DNA from 4 places in the Streptomyces sp. NPDC107575 genome. Region 4 is predicted to be linked to each of the others. Evidence: riboswitches for the same ligand, from Rfam matches in the RefSeq annotation. Region 4 holds a riboswitch; each other region holds the start of a gene.
The links. A riboswitch is a leader RNA that binds a small molecule or an ion and turns the genes downstream of it on or off. The one in region 4 is predicted to bind cobalamin.
Positions count from the first base shown of each region.

Region 1: another riboswitch for cobalamin. It lies ahead of ACZ7L4_RS16325 (prenyltransferase/squalene oxidase repeat-containing protein); the one in region 4 lies ahead of ACZ7L4_RS03195 (ABC transporter substrate-binding protein).
Region 2: another riboswitch for cobalamin. It lies ahead of nicT (Nickel transporter NicT); the one in region 4 lies ahead of ACZ7L4_RS03195 (ABC transporter substrate-binding protein).
Region 3: another riboswitch for cobalamin. It lies ahead of nrdI (class Ib ribonucleoside-diphosphate reductase assembly flavoprotein NrdI); the one in region 4 lies ahead of ACZ7L4_RS03195 (ABC transporter substrate-binding protein).

Region 1 covers NZ_JBVKBG010000003.1:673,012-678,495, forward strand. Annotated here, with positions in the region: gene ACZ7L4_RS16310 (MBL fold metallo-hydrolase) at 1-236, shown strand, start outside; gene ACZ7L4_RS16315 (hypothetical protein) at 382-627, shown strand; gene ACZ7L4_RS16320 (flotillin family protein) at 642-1,805, shown strand; adenosylcobalamin-variant (AdoCbl-variant) riboswitch at 1,900-1,975, shown strand; gene ACZ7L4_RS16325 (prenyltransferase/squalene oxidase repeat-containing protein) at 2,079-3,293, shown strand; gene ACZ7L4_RS16330 (SCO2322 family protein) at 3,290-3,964, shown strand; gene ACZ7L4_RS16335 (energy-coupling factor transporter transmembrane component T) at 3,968-5,101, shown strand; gene ACZ7L4_RS16340 (ABC transporter ATP-binding protein) at 5,098-5,484, shown strand, end outside.
Region 2 covers NZ_JBVKBG010000001.1:73,234-78,717, reverse strand. Annotated here, with positions in the region: gene rho (transcription termination factor Rho) at 1-547, shown strand, start outside; gene ACZ7L4_RS00355 (GNAT family N-acetyltransferase) at 578-1,069, shown strand; gene ACZ7L4_RS00350 (inorganic diphosphatase) at 1,135-1,638, shown strand; cobalamin riboswitch at 1,642-1,857, shown strand; gene nicT (Nickel transporter NicT) at 1,889-3,007, shown strand; gene ACZ7L4_RS00340 (GTP-binding protein) at 3,176-5,173, shown strand.
Region 3 covers NZ_JBVKBG010000002.1:1,319,575-1,325,058, forward strand. Annotated here, with positions in the region: gene nrdF (class 1b ribonucleoside-diphosphate reductase subunit beta) at 1-59, opposite strand, end outside; gene nrdE (class 1b ribonucleoside-diphosphate reductase subunit alpha) at 115-2,286, opposite strand; gene nrdI (class Ib ribonucleoside-diphosphate reductase assembly flavoprotein NrdI) at 2,283-2,726, opposite strand; cobalamin riboswitch at 2,897-3,120, opposite strand; gene ACZ7L4_RS12630 (hypothetical protein) at 3,191-3,517, opposite strand; gene metE (5-methyltetrahydropteroyltriglutamate--homocysteine S-methyltransferase) at 3,606-5,484, opposite strand, start outside.
Region 4 covers NZ_JBVKBG010000001.1:682,553-688,036, forward strand. Annotated here, with positions in the region: gene ACZ7L4_RS03180 (haloacid dehalogenase type II) at 1-192, opposite strand, end outside; gene ACZ7L4_RS03185 (ABC transporter ATP-binding protein) at 306-1,100, opposite strand; gene ACZ7L4_RS03190 (FecCD family ABC transporter permease) at 1,097-2,164, opposite strand; gene ACZ7L4_RS03195 (ABC transporter substrate-binding protein) at 2,200-3,258, opposite strand; cobalamin riboswitch at 3,289-3,414, opposite strand; gene ACZ7L4_RS03200 (hypothetical protein) at 3,502-4,218, shown strand; gene ACZ7L4_RS03205 (PepSY-associated TM helix domain-containing protein) at 4,398-5,484, shown strand, end outside.

The DNA.
Region 1 (5,484 bases), on a different contig from region 4:
ACCACGAGGAACGCCTCACCGGCCTGCTCACCCTCCTCGCCACGCCCCTCACCCCGTGGCAGCTCGCCGAACGCATGGAGTGGAACCGCCCGTGGTCCCAAATCCCGTACGGGTCAAGGACGATCGCGGTGTCGGAGGCAGAGGCCCACCTGCGCCGCCTCCAGAAGTCGGGCCGGGTGGAACAGGTCCCGGACACGGACCCGGTGACGTACCGCTCAAGCCCCGCCGGCGATTGAGGCGCGGGGCCCGGGGCAGAGCCCCGCGACCGCAACCCCGGTGCGGCGGATCTTTGCCGTGCCTTCATCGAAGGTGCGCCCGCAGAGGCGTATCTTCGGCCCCCAAGGGCTCTCACGAGCTGGAACGACAAGGGGGCGCCCGCCGATGACGCCGGACGAGGCAGTGGTCGGCCGAACGGGGAAGCTGGTCATCGGCACGCGTGGAGCCGGCGGTCCGGGCGAGGTGTTGGTGCAGGTCAGGGGCGGAACCGAGACCTTTCTGGCGTACTCGGACGAGCCCCTGGAGCGGGGCGCCACCGTGCTCGTGATCGAGTCCCGCGGGAGCCGGCAGGTCGTGGTCATGGCCTGGTCCGACCCACTTCTCTCCGGTGGCGAGGGCGACGCCCGCTAAGGAGACGTACAGGCATGTTCGGATATCGCGTTCCCGCACCCGACGAGGCGATGCTGATCTCGGGCGGCAGGCGGGGACTTGGGGGAGCGCCGTTCCGCGTCGTCACCGGGCACGGGAAGTTCGTGCTCCCCGTGTTCCGCAAGACCCGCTTCCTGTCGCTCGCGATGAGCGAGTCGGAGGTCGTCGAGAAGTGCGTGACCCGGCAGGGCATCGCCCTGACCGTCCGCGCGGTCATCGCCTTCAAGGTCGGCAACGACCATGAGTCGATCGTCAACGCCGGTCAGCGCTTCCTCTCCGACCAGGACCAGATGTCGGTCCTCACGGGGCGCATCTTCGCCGGTCACCTGCGCTCGATCATCGGCTCGATGACGGTCGAGGAGATCGTGACCGAGCGGCAGAAGCTCGCCACGGAGGTCCTCGACACGTCGAAGGCGGAGATGGCGAAGATCGGCCTGCACGTCGACTCGCTGCAGATCCAGTCCATCGACGACGGCCAGACCGGTTACATCGAGGCGATGTCGCGCCCGCACAAGGCCGCCATCCAGCGGCAGGCACAGATCGCGCAGGCGCAGGCCACGCAGGCCGCGGCGGAGGCCGAGCAGGCGGCGGCCCGCAAGCAGGCCGAGTACGCGCGGGAGACCGCGGTCGTGCAGGCCGAGTACAACGCCGAGGTCGACCGGGCCAAGGCGCAGGCCGACCAGGCGGGCCCGCTCGCGCTCGCGCACGCGCAGCAGGAGGTCCTCGCGGCGCAGACGGAACTGGCCATGAAACAGGCCGAGTTGCGGGAGAAGCAGCTGGTGTCGGAGATCGTCAAGCCGGCCCAGGCCGACGCGGAGCGCATCCGTGTCCTGGCCCTCGCCGAGGCCGAGCGGATGAAGATCCAGGCCGAGGCGGCGGCGTCGTACGACCGGGTCGCCCTCGACCGCATGCTCATCGACCAGCTCCCGCAGATCGTGAAGGAGGCCTCGGCGGGCCTCGCCGGGGCGAACGTCAACGTTCTGAACGGCGCGGACGGCCTGGGCGAGATCGCGGCGGGCCTGGTGGGCCAGGGCCTGACCATCCTGGACTCGGTCCGCAAGAACCTGGGCGGGGAGGGCGGCGACGACGTCGGCTCGACGATCGAGCGCTATGTCGGCGCTCCGCGCGGCAACGACGACGGCCCGGTGGACGTCCGGTGAGTCATTCAAGCCCCGCCGGCGATTGAGGCGCGGGGTCCGGGGCAGAGCCCCGCGGCCGCAACGGCGTCGCCGGGTACAGTAAAGACGTCGTCAGTACGTACGTACGAGGGGAAGCCGGTGCAAATCCGGCGCTGACCCGCAACCGTCACAGCCGGAATGCCTCGTACGTACCTGCTCGGCTCAGGACCGTCGAGGAATACGGAGCCGGAGCCGCCCGGTGCCCCCGCGTGCCGCGCCGCCCCGCTCCCCGCAGGGAGAGGCATCCGCCCCACCATGAACATTCGCCGCAGCGCCGCGCTCGTCGCCGCGACCGTCGCGATCGGCGCCATGGGCGCGCAGGCCGCGAGTGCCTCTCCCTCGCCGAAGACGGCTCTCCCTTCGGGCCTCTACGGCAAGGGCGACCCCACGTACGACGGGGTCTGGCGGCAGTCGCTCGCGCTCGTCGCGCAGGACACGGTGGGCGTGAAGCCCGCGAAGAAGGCCGTCGACTGGCTGGCCGGGCAGCAGTGCGAGAACGGCGGCTTCGCCGCGTACCGCGCCGAGCCCACCAAGCCCTGCGACTCCAAGACCAAGATCGACAGCAACGCCACCGCGGCCGCCGTCCAGGCGCTCGCCGCGGTCGGCGGCCGGGACGGCGAGGTCGCCTCGGGCGTCGCCCTGCTGAAGAAGAACCAGAACGCCGACGGCGGCTGGGGCTACAACCTCGGCATGGACAGCGACGCGAACTCCACGTCCGTCGTGCTCGGCGCGCTCGCCGCGGCCGGCGAGAAGCCGTCCGAGGTCAAGTCCGGCAAGGGCAGGACCGGCGCCGACGCCCTCGCCTCGCTCGCCCTCCCCTGCTCCAAGGGCAAGGACGGCGGCGCGCTCGCCTACCAGCCCGACAAGAAGGGCGAGCTCGCCGCGAACGCCGACGCCACCGCCGCCGGTGTGCTCGGCGCCCTCGGCACCGGCTTCGCTCCCGGCAAGGGCAAGGCCCCGGACGCGTACACCTGCGAGGACGGCAAGAACGCCGAGGCCGTGGCGCACAACGGCGCCGTCTACCTCCAGAACCAGCTCGACACCCACCTCTACCTGAAGTCCCAGCTGGCCGGCTCCACCGACCAGCCCGACTACGGCAACACCGCGGACGCGGTCACCGCCGTCGCCGCGGCCGAGGGCGTCAAGGCCACGAAGGACTCGTACACCTGGCTGGAGAAGAACGCGAAGGGCTGGGCGTCGCAGACCGGCCCGGCCGCCTACGCCGAGCTGATCTTCGCCGCGCACGCCACCGGCAACGACCCCCGCGACTTCGGCGGGACGGACCTGGTGAGCGCCCTCAACAAGACGGGCCCGGAGCCCGCCTCCACCAAGTCATCGGACTCCGCCTCGGACTCGGACGAGAAGAAGGACGACGGCGGTGGCGCCAACTGGTGGATCATCGGCGTGATGTTCATCGCCGCCGTGGGCGCCGGTTTCCTGCTCAGCGGCCGCAAGAAGCAGCAGCCGTGACCGCGCGCAGGTCGGCCGGGCTCGGCGGGCTCGTCCTCGCACTGCTCGGCGCACTGCTCGCCCTGACCGTCGCCCCCGCGCAGGCGGCCGGGTACCGGTACTGGTCGTTCTGGGAGCGGGACTCCCACAACGCATGGACGTACGCGACGGCGGGCCCCTCGCAGGCCAAGCCGGAGGACGGGGACGTGCAGGGCTTCCGGTTCGCGGTGAGCGCGGACTCGAAGGACGCGAAGCAGCCGCGCGGCGCGGCGTCCTTCGGCGACATCTGCGCCGATACGCCCGCCAAGGACGGCAAGAAGCGCGTCGCGCTCGTCATCGACTCCGGCACGGCGGCCGACGCCCCGTCCGGCGAGACCCCGCCGAAGCCGCGCACCGCGTGCGCGCAGGTCGCCGAGGACGCGACGAGCGCCGACGCGCTCGCCGCCGTCGCGAAGCCGCTGCGCTACGACAGCAGCGCGATGCTGTGCGCGATCTCGGGCTACCCGAAGGCGGGCTGCGGCGAGCAGGTGTCCTCGTCGAAGGACCCGGACAAGGCGTCCAAGACGGAACAGCCCGCCGCGAAGGACTCCGGTTCGGACGGCGGCCCCTCCGTCGGCCTCATCGCGGGCATCGCCGTGGTCGTCGTGCTCGGCGTCGCGGCCGGCGTGCAGGCCCGACGCCGCCGCGGCTGACGCATGGCCGCCTCCCAGCTCCGCGCCCCTCGGGCCCACCGCTCCAACTCGCTGCACCCGGGCGCCTGGTGGATCTGGGCGCTCGGCCTCGGCACGGCCGCGTCCCGCACCACGAACCCGCTGCTGCTCGCGCTGCTGATCGGCGTCGCCGGGTACGTGGTGGCGGCGCGCCGCACCGAGGCGCCGTGGGCGCGTTCGTACGGGGCGTTCGTGAAGCTGGCGCTTGCCGTGCTCGGCATCCGCCTGGTCTTCGCGACGCTGCTGGGCTCGGCGATCCCGGGCACCCATCTCCTGTTCACGCTGCCCGAACTGCCGCTGCCGGACTGGGCGCAGGGGGTCCGGATCGGCGGCCCGGTCACCCTCGAAGGCCTCGTCTTCGCGCTCTACGACGGCCTGAAGCTGGCCACCCTCCTCATCTGCGTGGGCGCGGCGAACGCGCTCGCCTCCCCGTCCCGGCTGCTCAAGTCGCTGCCCGGCGCGCTGTACGAGGCAGGGGTCGCGGTCGTCGTGGCGATGACGTTCGCCCCGAACCTGGTCGCGGACGTCCGCAGGCTGCGGGCGGCGCGACGGCTTCGCGGCCGCCCGGACAGCGGTCTGCGCGGGCTGCTCCAGGTCGGCCTGCCGGTCCTGGAGGGCGCGCTGGAGCGCTCGGTCTCGCTGGCCGCCGCCATGGACGCGCGCGGCTACGGCCGCACCGCCGAGGTCCCACGCGCGGTCCGCCGCGCGACGGCCGCGCTCACCCTTGGCGGCCTGATCGGGGTGTGCGCGGGAACGTACGGACTGCTGGCGTCCGCCGGCTCCGGCTACGGACTTCCGGTGCTCCTTGCCGGGGTCGCCGCCGCGCTCGGCGGGCTGTGGCTCGGCGGCCGCCGCACGGTCCGCACCCGCTACCGGCCCGATGTGTGGGGCGTCCGGGCCTGGCTGGTCGCGGCGTCGGGGGCGACGGCCGCGGCGACGATGATCTGGGCCGGAACGCAGAACCCGGCGGCCCTGCAACCCCCCGTGGTCCCGCTCGCGGCGCCGGAACTGCCGCTGTGGCCCGCGTCCGGCATCCTGCTCGGCCTGCTCCCGGCCTTCCTCGCACCTGTTCCCGACAAGCCCGTTCCCGACAAGCCGACGGAGGCGTCGTCGTCATGATCCGCTTCGAGGACGTCTCCGTGACGTACGACGGCGCGCAGGCGCCCACGGTCCGCGGCATCCACCTCCACGTGCCCGAGGGCGAGTTGATGCTGCTCGCCGGCCCGTCGGGGGTCGGCAAGTCGACGCTCCTCGGTGCGGTGAGCGGGCTCGTGCCGCACTTCACCGGGGGCACGCTGGCCGGGCGGGTCACGGTGGCAGGCCGCGACACCCGTACGCACAAGCCGCGCGAACTCGCCGACGTCGTCGGCACGGTGGGCCAGGACCCGCTCGCGCACTTCGTGACGGACACGGTGGAGGACGAACTCGCCTACGGCATGGAGTCGTTGGGCCTGACGCCGCCGGTCATGCGCCGCCGCGTGGAGGAGGCCCTCGACCTCCTC
Region 2 (5,484 bases), 610 kb from region 4:
CGCCGAACTCGCCGTGGAGCGTGCCAAGCGCCTCACCGAGCAGGGCCGCGACGTGGTGATCCTCCTCGACTCCCTCACCCGGCTGTGCCGGGCGCACAACAACGCGGCCTCGACCAGCGGCCGCACCCTGTCCGGCGGTGTGGACGCCGCGGCCCTGCACGGACCGAAGCGGTTCTTCGGCGCGGCCCGCGACGCCGAGGAGGCCGGCTCGCTGACCATCCTCGCCACCGCCCTCGTCGACACCGGCTCCCGCGCCGACGACTACTACTTCGAGGAACTGAAGAGCACCGGCAACATGGAGCTGCGCCTCGACCGCGTCCTCGCGCAGCGCCGCGTCCACCCCGCCGTCGAGCTCACCCCCTCCGGCACCCGCCGCGAGGAACTCCTGCTGCCCGCCGCCGAGTTGAGCGTCGTGCGCGGACTGCGGCGCGCCCTGCAGAGCCGGGACCCGGCCGCCTCCTACGAGGCCCTGCTCGACAAGCTGCGCCAGACCCCGGACAACGCCGCGTTCCTGCGCCAGGCGCACTCCACGGTGCCCACGGCCTGACCCCGCCCCCGAGTGCGTAATACTCGACACATGAACGCGAGCATTACGCGCCGTGGCGGGCCCCCGGCCGTCACCGTCCGGCGGGCCACCGCCCGGGACGCCCGGCGCCTCACCCGCCTCGTGCGCGGCTCCAGCGCCTACCGGGACCCGTACGCCTCCATGGTCGCGGGCTACCGGGTGGGCCCCGACTACATCGAGGCGCACCACGTGTACGTCGCCGTGGACCAGGCCGACGAGCGGGTGCTCGGCTTCTACGCGCTGCTCGCCGAGCCCCCGGAGCTGGACCTGATGTTCGTCGCCGACGAGGCGCAGGGCCGGGGCATCGGGCGGCTGCTCGTCGACCACATGCGTACGCAGGCGCGGGCCGCGGGCCTCGACCACGTCCGCGTCGTCGCGCACCCGCCCGCCGAGGGCTTCTACCGCGGCATGGGCGCGCGCCGCACCGGCACGGTGCCCGCGCGCCCGCCGGCCGTCGCCTGGGACCGGCCCGAACTCGAATTCCCCATTCCCCCGGCCGCCTGAGGGGTTCCGCCCTCGCCCGGTACGGCGCACACTCGGGGGCGTCGGAATGCGGCAAGGAGGCCACATTGGGCAGCAGTCAGGCACGCGCCGAGGCGTTCGACGTGATCGTGGAGATCCCGCAGGGATCCCGGAACAAATACGAGATGGACCACGATCTCGGCCGGATCCGGCTCGACCGGATGCTGTTCACGTCGACGCAGTACCCCGCGGACTACGGCTACATCGAGGGCACGCTCGGCGGCGACGGCGACCCGCTGGACGCGCTCGTCCTGACCGGCGACGCGACGTTCCCCGGCTGCGCCATCGAGTGCCGGGCGATCGGCATGTTCGTGATGAGCGACGAGAAGGGCCCGGACGAGAAGGTCCTGTGCGTCCCCGCGCACGACCCGCGGCACGACGCGACCCGGGACATCGAGGACATCCCCGAGTTCGACCGCCTGGAGATCACCCACTTCTTCGAGGTCTACAAGGATCTCGAACCGGGCAAGTCGGTCGACGGTTCCCACTGGGAGGGCCGGGAGAAGGCCTACGAGGAGATCCGCCGGGCCCGCGAGCGCGCTTCCGGGTAGGTGTTAGGTTGGTCGGGCCGTGGTGCTCGGGAAGACCGGTGACGGCCCCTCAGGGGCCCATTCCGGAGCGGCCCTCGCCACTGTGATCGGGTTTCGGACAGCGACGTCCGGAGCGCGCCGTTCCACCCTGTGCGCCACTGGCGGCCGTCGGCCGCTGGGAAGGCCGGAGCGGCGGGCACGCCCGTAAGCCAGGAGACCGGCCGCGGCATCTCACGAAGTGATCCACGAGGTGCTGGAGCGTGATCGACGCATGACCCTGCCCGGGAACTCCCCGACCCCTGCCCTGAACACCCCCTCCCCTGCCTTCCGCTGGCGCCGCGAGGACACGCTGCGCACGGCCGGACTGATCGCGGTGATCGCCGCGCTGCACGTCGTCGCGTTCGGCGTGCTCTTCCTGCTCGTCGTCCCCGAGCACTACGAAGTCGGCAACAAGGCCTTCGGCATCGGCCTCGGCATCACGGCGTACACGCTCGGCATGCGGCACGCCTTCGACGCCGACCACATCGCCGCCATCGACAACACCACCCGCAAGCTGATGGCGGACGGCAAGCGGCCCGTCTCGGTCGGCTTCTGGTTCGCGCTCGGCCACTCCAGCGTGGTGGTGGCCATGGCGGCGCTCGTCGCCGGCGGCGCTGCGCTCGCCGGCACCCTCATGAACGACAACTCGCCCACCCACCAGGTGCTCGGCGTCGTCGGCACGACCGTCTCCGGTACGTTCCTGTACCTCATCGCGGCGCTCAACCTCGTTGCCCTGATGGGCATTCTGAAGGTCTTCAAGGCGATGCGCGCGGGCTCGTACGACGAGCGGCGGCTCGAGGAGCACCTGGACTCGCGCGGGTTCATGAACCGGATCCTCGGCCGCTTCACCAGGTCCATCACCCGGCCAGGACAGATGTTCCCGCTGGGCTTCCTCTTCGGCCTCGGCTTCGACACCGCGACCGAGGTGACACTGATGGTGATGGCGGGCAGCGGAGCCGCCGCCGGCCTGCCCTGGTACGCGATCCTGTGCCTGCCGCTGCTGTTCGCCGCGGGCATGAGCCTGTTCGACACGCTCGACGGCACGTTCATGAACTTCGCCTACCAGTGGGCGTTCTCCAACCCGGTGCGCAAGGTGTTCTACAACCTCACCATCACCGGTCTGTCGATCGCGGTCGCGTTCTTCATCGGGACCATCGAACTCGTGGGCGTGCTGCACGACAAGCTCGACCTGAGCGACGCGGTGACCGGGTGGATCGCCGGGCTCGACCTCGACAACGTCGGGTACGTGATCGTGGGCCTGTTCGTGGTCGTGTGGGCGGCGGCGATCGCCTACTGGCGGCTCGCGCGGGTCGAGCAGCGGTGGTCGGCGCGGGTGGCCGACGCCGGATAAATCGGTTGCCGGGGTGCGCGGCACACTGCTGCACTGATCCCTGTGCGGCAACTGCCGCGCATCCCGAGCGTGAGGACCGATCCATGCGCACTGCAGTCCAGCTCCTTCCGAGGGCCACCGCGGATTCCGCCGCCGTGGCATTCCCTTCCCTCAAGGACTCGACTGCCAGTGGCATTGCTGAATCTTGGAATTCTCGCGCACGTCGACGCCGGTAAGACCAGCCTGACCGAGCGGCTCCTGCACACGGCCGGGGTGATCGACGAACTCGGCCGCGTCGACGAAGGGAGCACCCGCACCGACTCCCTCGACCTGGAGCGCCGGCGCGGCATCACCATCAAGTCGGCCGTGGTGTCGTTCCCGGTCGACGGCACGGACATGAACCTCGTGGACACGCCGGGCCACCCCGACTTCATCGCCGAGGTCGAGCGCGTGCTCGGCGTGCTCGACGGGGCGGTGCTCGTCGTCTCGGCCGTGGAGGGCGTACAGGCGCAGACCCGCGTCCTGATGCGCACCCTGCGCCGACTGCGCATCCCCACCGTGGTGTTCGTGAACAAGGTCGACCGCGGCGGCGCCCGCGAGGCCGCGCTCCTCGACGACCTGCGGCACAAGCTCGCGCCCGCGATGATCCCGATGAACACGGTGGCGCACGGCCTCGGCGGCCGGGACGCGCACTGCGTCCCCTACGCCCCCGACGACACGGCCCATCGCGCCCGCCTGGTCGACGTGCTCTCGGCCCGTGACGACGCGCTCCTGGAGGCGTACGTCAAGGACGAGGAGTCGGTCACGTACGGCCGGCTGCGCGACGTGCTCGCCGAACAGACGGCGCGCGCCGAGGCGCATCCGGTGTACTTCGGCTCCGCGATGACGGGCACGGGGATCGACGCGCTCATGGACGGCATCGCACGAATGCTCCCGACGGCCGACGAGCGGCCCCAACTGCCGCTGTCCGCCCGCGTGTTCAAGGTGGATCGTGGCCCGGCCGGCGAGAAGATCGCGTACGCCCGCGTGTTCACGGGGACGCTGCGGGTGCGCGAGCGGCTCGCGCTGCCCGGCGGCGGGGAGGACCGGGTCACGGCGGTGCGCGTCTTCGCGGACGGCGTGGACACACCCCGTACGGAGGCGGGCCCCGGGCAGGTGGCACGCCTGTGGGGACTCGGCGGCGTACGCGTCGGGGACGACCTCGGCGAGCCCCAGGTCCCCGTCAAGGAGCACCACTTCGCGCCGCCGACCCTGGAGACGGTCGTCGACCCCGACCGGCCGGGGCGGCGCGGCGCGCTGCTCGCCGCGCTCACCCAGCTCGCCGAGCAGGACCCGCTGATCGGGCTTCGGCAGGACGACATCCGTCAGGAGATCTTCCTGTCACTCTACGGCGAGGTGCAGAAGGAGGTCGTACAGGCCACGCTCGCCGAGGAGTTCGGGCTCGACGTGACGTTCCGGGAGTCGACGCCGCTGTGCGTCGAGCGGCCGACGGGCTCCGGCGCGGCGGCCGAGGCGATGAAGGACGAGGGCAACCCGTTCCTGGCCACCATCGGCCTGCGGGTCGACCCGGCGCCGGTCGGCTCGGGCGTCGCGTTCCGGCTCGGCATCGAGCTCGGCTCCCTCCCCCTGGCCTTCATCAAGGCCGTCGAGGAGACCGTGCACAGGACGCTGCGCCAGGGACTGCTCGGCTGGCAGGTCACCGACTGCACGGTGACTCTTGCGCGCTCCGGCTACGCCCCGCGGCAGAGCCACGCGCACGCGATCTTCGACAAGTCGATGTCGAGCACCGGGGCGGACTTCCGCGGCCTGACCCCGCTGGTCCTGATGAGCGCCCTCAAGCGCGCGGGCACGGCGGTGTGCGAACCGATGCACCGCTTCCGCCTCGACATCCCGGCCGATCTGTACGGGGCGGTGCTGCCGGTGCTCACCCGGCTGCGGGCGGTGCCGACGGGACAGCACACGGACGGCGGGCCGTGGACCACGGTCGAAGGACTGATCCCCGCCGCCCGGGTGCGCGCCCTGGAGCAGCAACTGCCCTCCCTCACCCGGGGCGAGGGCGTCCTGGAGGCCGCCTTCGACCACTACGCCCCGGTCCACGAGGACGCGCCGCGCCGCTCCCGCACGGACCACGACCCGCTGCACCGCAAGGAGTACCTGCTGCGGGTGGTGCGACGGGCGGGCTGTTGAATCCGGGCCGTTCGGCCCACCACGAGGGCCCCTTGGCCCCGTCCGTCATGGGGCCGCGCACTGAGATGCTGCGGTATCGAGCCTCCCGTGCCCTCGCCCTCCCGCCGCGGCGCACGGTCGAGGCCGAGGCCGGGCCCGCTGTTCGCAGAAGGGGGAGCCGCGAATGGCGGGCCCGGCCATGCCCGGGCCCGTCCGACGGGCCACCCCGACTTCGCACACCTGTCCGGCGCGCCGCTGTGGCAACTCGCGCGCAAAACGGCCCAATCGGAGCGATAAAGTGGCTCGTCAACCCGCACGTGCCAGATCACTCA
Region 3 (5,484 bases), on a different contig from region 4:
TCGTGACGGTAGGAGGGAGGCGTGACCGACAGCTCGGTCAGGGAGGGGAGGGTGGTCATGATCGTGCCTTCGCAGCGTCGTTCTGAGGGCGGGCAGGGGCGGGGCGGGCGGTCGTCACAGCGTGCAGGCCAGGCAGTTCTCGATCTCGGTGCCTTCCAGCGCCTCCTGCCGCAGCCGGATGTAGTAGAGCGTCTTGATGCCCTTGCGCCAGGCCTGGATCTGGGCCTTGTTCAGGTCGCGGGTGGTGGCCGTGTCCCGGAAGAAGAGGGTGCAGCTCAAGCCCTGGTCGACGTGCTGAGTGGCGGCCGCGTACGTGTCGATGATCTTCTCGTAGCCGATCTCGTACGCGTCCTCGAAGTACTCCAGGTTGTCGTTGTCCATGCCGGGCGCCGGATAGTAGACGCGGCCGAGCTTGCCCTCCTTGCGGATCTCCACCTTGGAGGCGATCGGGTGGATGGACGCCGTGGAGTCGTTGATGTAACTGATCGAACCGGTCGGCGGCACCGCCTGGAGGTACTGGTTGTAGATGCCGTGCTCCTGGACCGAACGCTTCAGCTCACGCCAGTCGTCCTGCGTGGGCAGGGTGATGCCCGAGTCGGCGAACAGGGCGCGCACTCGATCGGCGGCCGGCTCCCATACCCGGTCGGTGTACGTGTCGAAGTAGGAGCCGTCCGCGTACCGCGTGGTCTCGAACCCGTCGAAGGCCGTGCCGCGCTCGGCGGCGAGCTGGTTGGAGGCGCGCAGGGCGTGGAAGGCGACGGCGTAGAAGTACATGTTCGTGAAGTCGACGCCCTCCTCACTGCCGTAGTGGATGCGCTGCGCGGCGAGGTAGCCGTGCAGGTTCATCTGGCCGAGGCCGATGGCGTGCGAGCGGTCGTTGCCGTGCGCCACCGACGGCACCGCGTCGATGTTCGACTGGTCGGAGACCGACGTCAGACCGCGCACGGCCGCTTCGACGGTCGCTCCGAAGTCCGGTGAGGCCATCGCGGTGGCGATGTTCATCGAGCCCAGGTTGCAGGAGATGTCCTTGCCGACGGTCTCGTAGCCGAGCGACGTGTCGTATGTGCTGGGCGTGTTGACCTGGAGGATCTCCGAGCACAGGTTGGACATGTTGATCCAGCCGGGGATCGGGTTGGACCGGTTCACCGTGTCCTCGAACAGCAGGTACGGGTAGCCGGACTCGAACTGCAGCTCTGCGATGGTCTTGAAGAACTCGCGGGCGCTCAGCGTCGTCCTGCGGATGTTCGGGTTGGCGACGAGGTCGTCGTAGTGCTCGCTGACCGACAGGTCCGACAGCGGCTTGCCGTACTCGCGCTCCACGTCGTACGGCGAGAACAGGTGCATGTCCTCGTTGCGCTTGGCGAGTTCGAAGGTGATGTCCGGGACGACGACGCCGAGCGAGAGCGTCTTGATGCGGATCTTCTCGTCCGCGTTCTCCCGCTTGGTGTCCAGGAACCGCATGATGTCCGGGTGGTGCGCGTGCAGATACACCGCGCCCGCGCCCTGTCGCGCGCCGAGCTGGTTGGCATAACTGAACGAGTCCTCAAGGAGCTTCATCACGGGGACGACACCGGACGACTGGTTCTCGATCTTCTTGATCGGGGCGCCCTGCTCGCGCAGGTTCGTCAGGAGAAGGGCAACTCCACCGCCGCGCTTGGACAGTTGGAGCGCGGAGTTGATACCGTGGCCGATCGACTCCAGGTTGTCCTCGACGCGCAGCAGGAAGCAGGAGACCAGCTCGCCGCGCTGGGCCTTCCCGGCGTTGAGGAAGGTGGGCGTGGCCGGCTGGAAGCGGCCCGTCATCATCTCGTCGACGAGCCGGGAGGCCAACTCGCCGTCGCCCGCGCCCAGATACAGGGCGGTCGCGACGACACGGTCCTCGTACCGCTCCAGATAGCGGGTGCCGTCGAAGGTCTTCAGCGTGTACGACGTGTAGTACTTGAAGGCGCCGAGGAACGTGCGGAAGCGGTGTTCGTGCGCGTACGCCTGCCGGTACAGGTCCTCGACGACGTCCCAGTCGTAACGCCGGATCGGTTCCGCCTCGTAGTAGTCGTTCTCGACGAGGTAGTCGATCTTCTCCTTCAGGCTCGGGAACGTGAGCGTGTTCGGGTTGACGTGCTGGAGGAAGTACTGGCGGACGGCCTCGCGGTCCTTGTCGAACTGGATACGTCCGTCGCAGTCGTACATGTTCAGCATCGCGTTGAGCGTGTGGTAGTCCTTGCGCGTGCCGACCGACTCGCGCTGGGACGCGGCGGGGACCGGCACGGTCGTGGTGGAAGTGCTCACGCCGTCTGCCCCACCAGCTCCGGTCGCCTCGTTGACGACAGTCGTGTCCAAAACTTCTCCAGCCCCTCTCGTACGGCACGGACGTCGCGCTCCGTGCCCAGCAGTTCGAATCGGTACAGCTCGGGGACCTTGCACTTCGCCGAGATGACGCGCCCGGCGAGGCAGTAGTCGGCACCGAAGTTGGTGTTGCCCGAGGCGATCACGCCGCGCAGCAGGGCGCGGTTGGCCTCGATGTTCAGGAAGCGGATCACCTGTTTGGGCACCGCGCCCGCGCGCTCGCCGCCGCCGTAGGTCGGCACGATCAGCACGTACGGCTCGGTGACGGTCGGCATGCCCTCGCGATGGGGGCGCAGGGGGATCCGCGTCGCGGGCAGGTCAAGACGCTCCACGAAGCGCTTGGTGTTCTCCGAGACGCTGGAGAAATACACGAGACCACTCACGGTCTCTCGCCTCCCTCTCCTCGTTCCCGTGTCGTTCTCGATCGAGGACGGGAAGGAAGGCGGGCGGGTGCGGCGGAAAGGGGGACACGCGGGTACGAAGTACCTCTGCCCCGGTCCGAGCCACAGCCACGCGGCCCTCCCTCGGGGCCTCGAAGCGCGCGCACCACGGTCCGGTGCGCGCGCCGGTGGCAGGTCTTCGGACTTGCGGGCACATCCTCCGGACGACGGAGGACACCTACTGGCCGTCGCTTCCCGGGCCCGGATTCACCCGGCCCAGTGCGTATGACGGCGGTCGTTCCCGCTCACCGCTGCGGGGCAGTCCCGGTCTTTCACCGGGTTCCCTCTTGCCTCACCAGACCGTCAAGCCCGGTGAACCACCAGCGAGAGCAACACTACATCTAGGTTTCCTGGATTTCAGTTAGGCCAGATGTTGTGTCGCACACAAAAGTTAGGTGAACCTAACTTCAAGGGGTGTGTGGGCGGGGCCGACCGCCCCGTGCCCCCTTGGCTTCGGTGAGTGCGCGTGCGTGCCGGATGTGGTTCTGGAGCTCCGCGGTGAAGGCGCCGGTATCGGGTATTGCCCGGTCGGTGCCGGGCGATGTCTCTTCCTGTGCCGCATCGAGCCGTTCCAGAAAGTCGGCCACATCGCTGAGTGCTCTCCGCAGTGACTGCATACGCGCTCCCTGGGCCCCCAGCTGCCTGCGCAGGGCGAGGAGGGACTCGTACTGCTTGACCGGTACGGCGATCATGGGTTTTCCGTTGACGACTACGGTCGTCGGCTCTTGCTTCACGACTGTCCCCCTGCTTCGTGAAAAAGCGCTCGGGTGCAGCGGTGGGGGCGCCGGCGCTCCGCGCGGCCGGCACCCCCACCGCGATGCGTCAGGCCGGGTCGAGGTCCGCTCGCACGGTGCGTGCGGCGGACACCAGGTTTTCCAGGGAGGCGCGGGTCTCGGGCCAGCCGCGGGTCTTCAGGCCGCAGTCCGGGTTGACCCACAGCCGCTCGGCGGGAATGGCCTCAAGTCCCGTACGCAGCAGGATGGATACCTCCTCGGCATTCGGGATGCGGGGGGAGTGGATGTCGTAGACGCCGGGACCCGCCTCGCGCGGGTAGCCGTGCTCGGCCAGTTCGCGGGCGACCTGCATGTGCGAGCGGGCGGCCTCCAGGCTGATGACATCGGCGTCGAGATCGTCGATGGCCTGGACGATGTCGCCGAACTCGGCGTAGCACATGTGCGTGTGGATCTGCGTCTCCGGCCGCACCCCCGCCGTCGACAGCCGGAACGCCTCGGTCGCCCACTCCAGGTACGCGGCGTGGTCGGCGGCGCGCAGCGGCAGGGTCTCGCGCAGGGCCGGCTCGTCGACCTGGACGATCGAAGTGCCGTTCGCCTCAAGGTCGCCCACCTCGTCGCGCAGGGCGAGGGCGACCTGGCGTGCCGTGTCGCCGAGCGGCTGGTCGTCGCGGACGAAGGACCACGCGAGCATGGTGACCGGGCCGGTGAGCATGCCCTTGACGGGCCGGTCCGACAGCGACTGCGCGTACGAGGTCCAGCGCACCGTCATCGGTGCGGGGCGGGAGATGTCGCCGGCGAGGACCGGCGGGCGGACGTAGCGGGTGCCGTAGGACTGCACCCATCCGTGCTGCGTGGCCAGGTAGCCGGTCAGCTGTTCGGCGAAGTACTGCACCATGTCGTTGCGCTCGGGCTCGCCGTGCACGAGGACGTCGATCCCGGTCTTCTCCTGGAAGGAGATGACGTCGCGGATCTCGTTCTTGATGCGCTCCTCGTAGCCGGCCGTGTCGATGTGGCCGGTGCGCAGGTCGGCCCGGGCGGTGCGCAGTTCGGTCGTCTGCGGGAACGAGCCGATGGTCGTGGTCGGCAGCAGCGGAAGGCCCAGGTGGGCGCGTTGGGCCGCCGCCCGCTCCGGGTACGCCTGGGCGCGACGGGTGTCGGACTCCGTGACGGCGGCGGCACGGGCGCGCACCGCCGGGTCGCGGGTGATCGGCGACGTGGCGCGGGAGGACAGCGCGGCCCGGTTGACCGCCAGCTCGGCGGTGATCGCGTCCGTACCCTGGGCCAGGCCCTTGGAGAGGGCGACGATCTCGGCGGTCTTCTGGCGGGCGAAGGCCAGCCAGCGCAGGATCTGCGGGTCGACGTCCTTCTCCAGGGCGGCGTCCAGCGGGACGTGCAGCAGAGAGCAGGATGCGGCGACGTCGACGCGGTCGGCGAGGCCGAGGAGGGTGCCGAGTGTGGCGAGGGACTTCTCCAGGTCGTTGACCCAGATGTTGCGCCCGTTGACGACACCGGCGACCAGCCGCTTGCCGGACAGGCCGCCGACTGCGGCGAGCGCGCCGAGGTTGGCGGCCGCGGCATCGGTGAAGTCGAGGGCGAGCCCGTCGACCGGCGCCTTGGCGAGGACCGGCAGGGCGTCGCCGAGCCGGTCGAAGTAGGAGGCCACAAGGAGCTTCGGCCGGTCGGTCGCGGTACCGAGCTCGCGGTAGGCGCGCTCGGCGGCGTTGAGCTCGGCCGCGGTACGGTCCTGGACCAGGGCGGGCTCGTCGAGCTGCACCCACTCGGCACCGGCGGCACGCAGGTCCGCGAGGACCTCGGCGTACACGGGCAGCAGCCGATCCAGCAGCGTCAGCGGGTCGAAGTCCGCGGCGACGCCCGGCGCCGGCTTCGAAAGGAGCAGGTACGTGACCGGGCCCACCAGAACCGGTCGGGCGGTGAGGCTCTCGGCGAGGGCCTCCTTCAGCTCGGCG
Region 4 (5,484 bases):
GTCGAGTACGCGCTGCTGCTCGCGCTCGACGTGTTGCTGCCACAGTGCGAGGTGCTTCTCGACGGTGGACTCATCGCTGTCCCGGGCGAGTTGGCGGATCTCGGCCCGGATCCCGGCGGGTTCGTCGACGAGCGTGCCCAGAACGTCGAACACGAGGGCGTCGATCGCTGACTCTGACGTGGGCTCGGACATGAGGTGTCTCCCGGAGGAAGCAGGGGGTGTGCTGCCGGCCATTGATCCAACGCCACCGGCAGCCACCCGGATTCCCGCATCGCACGGGCCGCCCGATCGGAAACCGTCGGAAGCTAGGGGAAGCTCCCCTCCTCCTCCGGCAGATACGTCACCTGCGGTCGCCGCGTGCGCGGGTGGACGGCGACCTCGGCGTGCACCTCGTAGACCTCGGCCAGGAGCCGCGGGGTGAGCACCTCGTGCGGTGGGCCCGATGCGACGACCGAACCTCCCCGCAGGACGTACAGGCGGTCGCAGTAGTGGGCAGCCAGGTTGAGGTCGTGGAGGGCCACCAGGACCGTTGCGGGCAGGCGGCGCAGGGCCGACAGGATCTCCAACTGGTGCCTGATGTCGAGGTGGTTGGTGGGTTCGTCGAGGACGAGGAGGGACGGTTGCTGGGCCAGGGCGCGGGCGATGAGGACGCGTTGGCGTTCGCCGCCGGAGAGGTGGGCGAAGGGCCGGTCGGCGAGGTCGGCGGCATCGACGGAGGTCAGTGACGCCTCGATCAGGGCCGCGTCCTCCGCCGTGTCGCCCGCCAGCAGGCGCTTGTGCGGGGCGCGGCCCATCGCGACGACCTCGGCCACCGTCAGTTCCACATCGGCCCCCGCGTCCTGCACGACGGCGGCCACCGTGCGGGCCAGCCGGCGCACCGGCAGCGACCACGCGTCGGCGCCGTCCACGCGCACCGTCCCCGCGTTCGGGCGCAGCACCCGGTACACGGCGCGCAGCAGCGTGGACTTGCCGCTGCCGTTGGGGCCGACGAGGCCGATGGTCTCGCCCGGTCGGGCGGTCAGCGAGACGTCGTCGACCAGGCGGCGTGCGCCCGCCGTGAGCGTGAGGCTCTCGACCTGGAGGTCCGAGGGCGTCGTCATCCGACACCTCCCGCGTTCCGACGCCGGGCGTCCCGTCGCATCAGCCACAGGAAGAACGGGCCGCCGCACAGCGCCGTGAGCACACCGACCGGGATCTCCATCGGCGCGGCGACCGTCCGTGCCGCGATGTCCGCCCACACGAGGAACACGGCACCGCCCAGGGCGGCCGTCGGCAGCACCCGCCGGTGGTCGCCGCCGACGAGCAGGCGCACGATGTGCGGCAGCATCAGGCCGACGAAGCCGATCGGCCCGGCCGCCGCGACCAGCACACCGGTGACCAGCGAGACCAGCACGAACATCCGGGCGCGGAAGCGGGCCACGTCCAGGCCCATCGTCGTGGCGGCCTCCTCGCCCGCGAGCAGCAGGTTCAGGTTCGGCGCCTGCACCATGAGGACACCGATCCCGATGAGCAGGCCGAGTCCCGGCAGCCACAGCGAGTTCCAGGACACCCCGCCCAGACCGCCCAGCGTCCAGGCGAGGACCGTACGTGCCTCGTTGCCGCGGTCCGTGGTGAGCAGCAGCAGGTTGAGCAGCGCGCTGAGGATCGACGCGACCGCCACACCCGACAGGATCAGGCGGCCGGACGTGATGCGGCCGCCGGTGCGCGCGGTGGCGTAGACGAGGACGAGGGCGCCGAGCGCGCCCGCGAACGCCGCCGCCGACAGTGACATCGCGCCGACCACACCGACCCCGAACACGAGGACCGCGACCGCGCCGAGCGAGGCACCGGACGAGACACCAAGGAGGTACGGCTCGGCGAGCGGATTGCGCACCAGGGCCTGCAGGGCCGTGCCGACGACCGCCAGACCCGCGCCGGTCATGGCCCCGAGCAGCACACGCGGCGCCCGCACGTCGAGCACGATCGTCTCCCGCGCCCGCGACCAGTCCGCTTCGCCCCACCAGTCGGCGCCCAGGGCGTGCGTCACGATGCCCCACACCTGACCGGGCGGCACATGCACCGAGCCGATGGCGAGTCCGGCCGTGAGCGAGACGAGGAGCAGCGCGGCGAGCACGACCAGGGTGGCGGTGAGCCGCGCCCCCTGGCCGATGTGTCGCCCCCGCACGCCGGCCGGTCTCTTGCCGGCCACCGCGGGCGCCGTCACTTGAAGCTCTCCGGGTGCAGCCCGCGCGCAAGACCCTCGACCGCGTACGCCGACCGGACCCCGACCAGCGTCGCGGTCAACGGCAGCACCACGAACCGCTTGTGCTTGATGGCGGGTACGTCGGCGAGCGCGGGCTGCGCGAGCAGGTACCGCTTCTTCTGCTCGACGCTCTTGTCGCCCGCGTAGTCGTAGATCGCGATGACCTCGGGCTTGCGGTCGACGACCTGCTCCCAGGAGACATCACCGAACACGTCGTCCAGATCGGCGAACACATTGCGGCCGCCCGCCTGGTGGATCAACTGCGTGCCGAGGCCCTTGCCGCCCGCGGTGAAGGCCGACTTGTCCCCGCTGTCGTACACGAACACGGGGACGTCCGGCCTGCCCCGGACGGCGGCGCTCGCCTTCGCGACCCGTCCGCGGAGCTCGGAGACGAGGGTGTCGGCGCGGTCGGGGACACCGAAGATCTTGCCGATGGTGCGTATCTCGGCGTAGGTGTCCCGCATGGTCACGTTCTTCTTGCCGCAGTACTCGCGGTTGAGGTACGTGTCGATGCCGGCGTCGGCGAACGCCTTGCGCGAGCGGCCCTCCTTCTCGTCGAACGCGCTGGAGTACCCGCCGTAGACGAAGTCGGGTTCGGTCTCGAGGACCTTCTCGAACGAGGGCGCCTTCGCGGCGAGTTGCGGCACCGACGCGTAGTCCTTGCGCAGGCTCGGCAGGACTGCGGAGTCGGGGAACGCCGTGCCGACCATGCGGTCCTTCAGACCGAGGGAGAGCAGGAGTTCGGCAGGGTGCTGATGGATGGTCACCACGCGCGAGGGCGGCCTGTTGTACGTCGTCTTGACGCCGCAGTTGTCGATGGTGACGGGGAAGCCCTTGGCGGTCGACGCCTTCGGGCGGCTGTCGGCGCCGGCGGCGTCCGGTCCGGACGGGCCGCAGCCGGCGGTGAGCACCGTCGCCGACAGCGCGGCGAGGGCGGCCGTGACACGCACGGCGAAGCGCCGCCGTCGCACACGGGGAAGGGGAAGGTCATGGGGACGGTACGGACCGTCGTACACGTGAAGCCTCCTACGGAGTCCGCGCTCCTCGGAATGAGCCCGCGACGGGCCAGTGACCTGACTCCCGGGCCGCGTCGACACGCGCTGCCCGGTCACAGTGGCGGGACCGTGCCGGATTCGCACCGGCTTCCTGTCACCCGTCGCGGTGATGACCCGGCGATCCTACGTGGCTTCCACGGTGCGCACGCCGGGTTGCGAACCTGCCGGTGATCACAGGGGCGCGGATGCCAAGATGGGTCGGCCATGACCACACGCCGGAACGCTCGCGCTGGACGGGCCGCGATGTTCGCGGCCGTCTGCGTGCTGCTCACGGCGCTCGCGCACACGCTCATGTCCGGTGACACCGTGCCGTGGTGGGCCCTGGCCGCCGGGTTCGCGGCCACTGGGGGAGCGGCGTGTGGGCCCGCAGGGCGCGAGCGGGGAGTCCTGCCGGTCGTGGGCCTGTCGGTGGTCGCGCAGGCCGGGCTGCACCTCTTCTTCTCGTGGGCGCAGGTCGTCGCGCACCCGGCGGCTTCGGGCGGTTCTGTCGCCGGGCAGTGGCTGGATCACGTGTTGTGCCGCACGCCCATGGAATCGATGGGGTCCATGGGCGACATGCCCATGCGCGACATGCCCATGGGTGCGATGCCGCCCGACGCGATGGGCGGCATGCACGAAATGGGCCATGCCGGTCATGACATGGGCGGCATGTCTCCCTCCGGCATGCTCCTGGCCCACCTGCTGGCCGCCGTGCTGAGCGGGCTGTGGCTCGCGTACGGCGAGCAGGCCGCGTTCCGTCTCGCGCGGTGCGTCGCCGACCGGATCGTCGCGCCGCTGACGCTCCCGTTCCGCCTGCCGACTCCGCCGCACCGGCCGCGCATTCACGCCCGCCGCACCCGGCGCGCCCGTACGCCGCGCGAGCTGCTCCTCGCGGACCCCATCACCTCCAGAGGCCCACCCGCAGGGAACGCTGTCGCCTGACGACAGCCGGTTCACCCGAGGCTGCGCCGCACCCTCGGGCGTCGGCCGTGCGCACGCCCGGAGCGGGCCCGCGCGGCCGAGTTCCCTCGCAACGCACCGGATCCGGATGTGTCCAGGGCCGCCGCCGAAAGGCGGGGCCCGCGCCCGGACTCCGTGCTGCCCGAAACTGGAGGACCACGTTGTCCATCACCTCCGAGACGTCAGACACCTCTGACTCCCGCCCCGCAGAAGAGAGTCGGCAGGCGCCGCCCGCCGACCGGTCGGCCTGGGCGTCACTGCGCCCGCTGGTGCTCCGACTGCACTTCTACGCCGGGGTGTTCGTTGCCCCGTTCCTGTTCGTCGCCGCGGTCACGGGCCTGCTCTACGCGGGCTCGTTCCAGGCCGAGAAGATCGTCTACGCCCATGAGCTGAACGTCCCCGTGGGCAAGGCCCAACTGCCCATCGCCGAACAGGTCGCCGCCGCCCGCAAGGCCCATCCGGAAGGAGACGTCAGCGCCGTGCGGCCGTCGCCCGAGGCCGGGGCGACGACGCGCGTCATGCTCTCCGGTGTCGTGGGAGTCGACGCCGACCACACGCTCGCGGTGTTCGTGAACCCGTACAACGGCGAGGTACGCGGCGCCCTCGAACAGTACGGATCGACCGGCGCGCTGCCCCTGCGCACCTGGATCGACGAACTCCACCGCGACCTCCACCTGGGCCAAGTGGGCCGCCTGTACAGCGAGTTCGCCGCGAGTTGGATGTGGGTGATCGCGGGTGGCGGACTCGTCCTCTGGTTCGCCCGCCGCCGCTCGCGTCGCGCGATCCGAGGGACGACCGGCCGCAGGCGCACCCTGTCGCTGCACGGATCGGTGGGAGTCTGGGCGGCGCTCGGACTCTTCTTCCTGTCCGCCACGGGCCTGACCTGGTCGACGTACGCGGGTGCCAGCATCACCGACCTGCGCGAAGCGCTCGGCCAGACCACACCGGCGGTCTCCGCGTCCGCCGCCCCTGCCTCCGGTGGTGAACACGCAGGGCACGACATGGGCGGATCGGGTGCTCCGGCAGGCGACGGCGGCGTCGGTCTGAACGCGGTGCTGGAGGCGGCCCGCGCCGAAGGCCTCTCGAACCCCGTGGAGATCGTCCCGCCCGCCGACCCCTCCTCGGCGTACGTCGTCCAGCAGATCCAGCGGAGTTGGCCGGAGAAGCAGGACGCCGTAGCCGTCGACCCGGCGAGCGGGCAGGTCACGGACGTCGTGCGGTTCGCCGACTACCCGGTGCTCGCCAAGC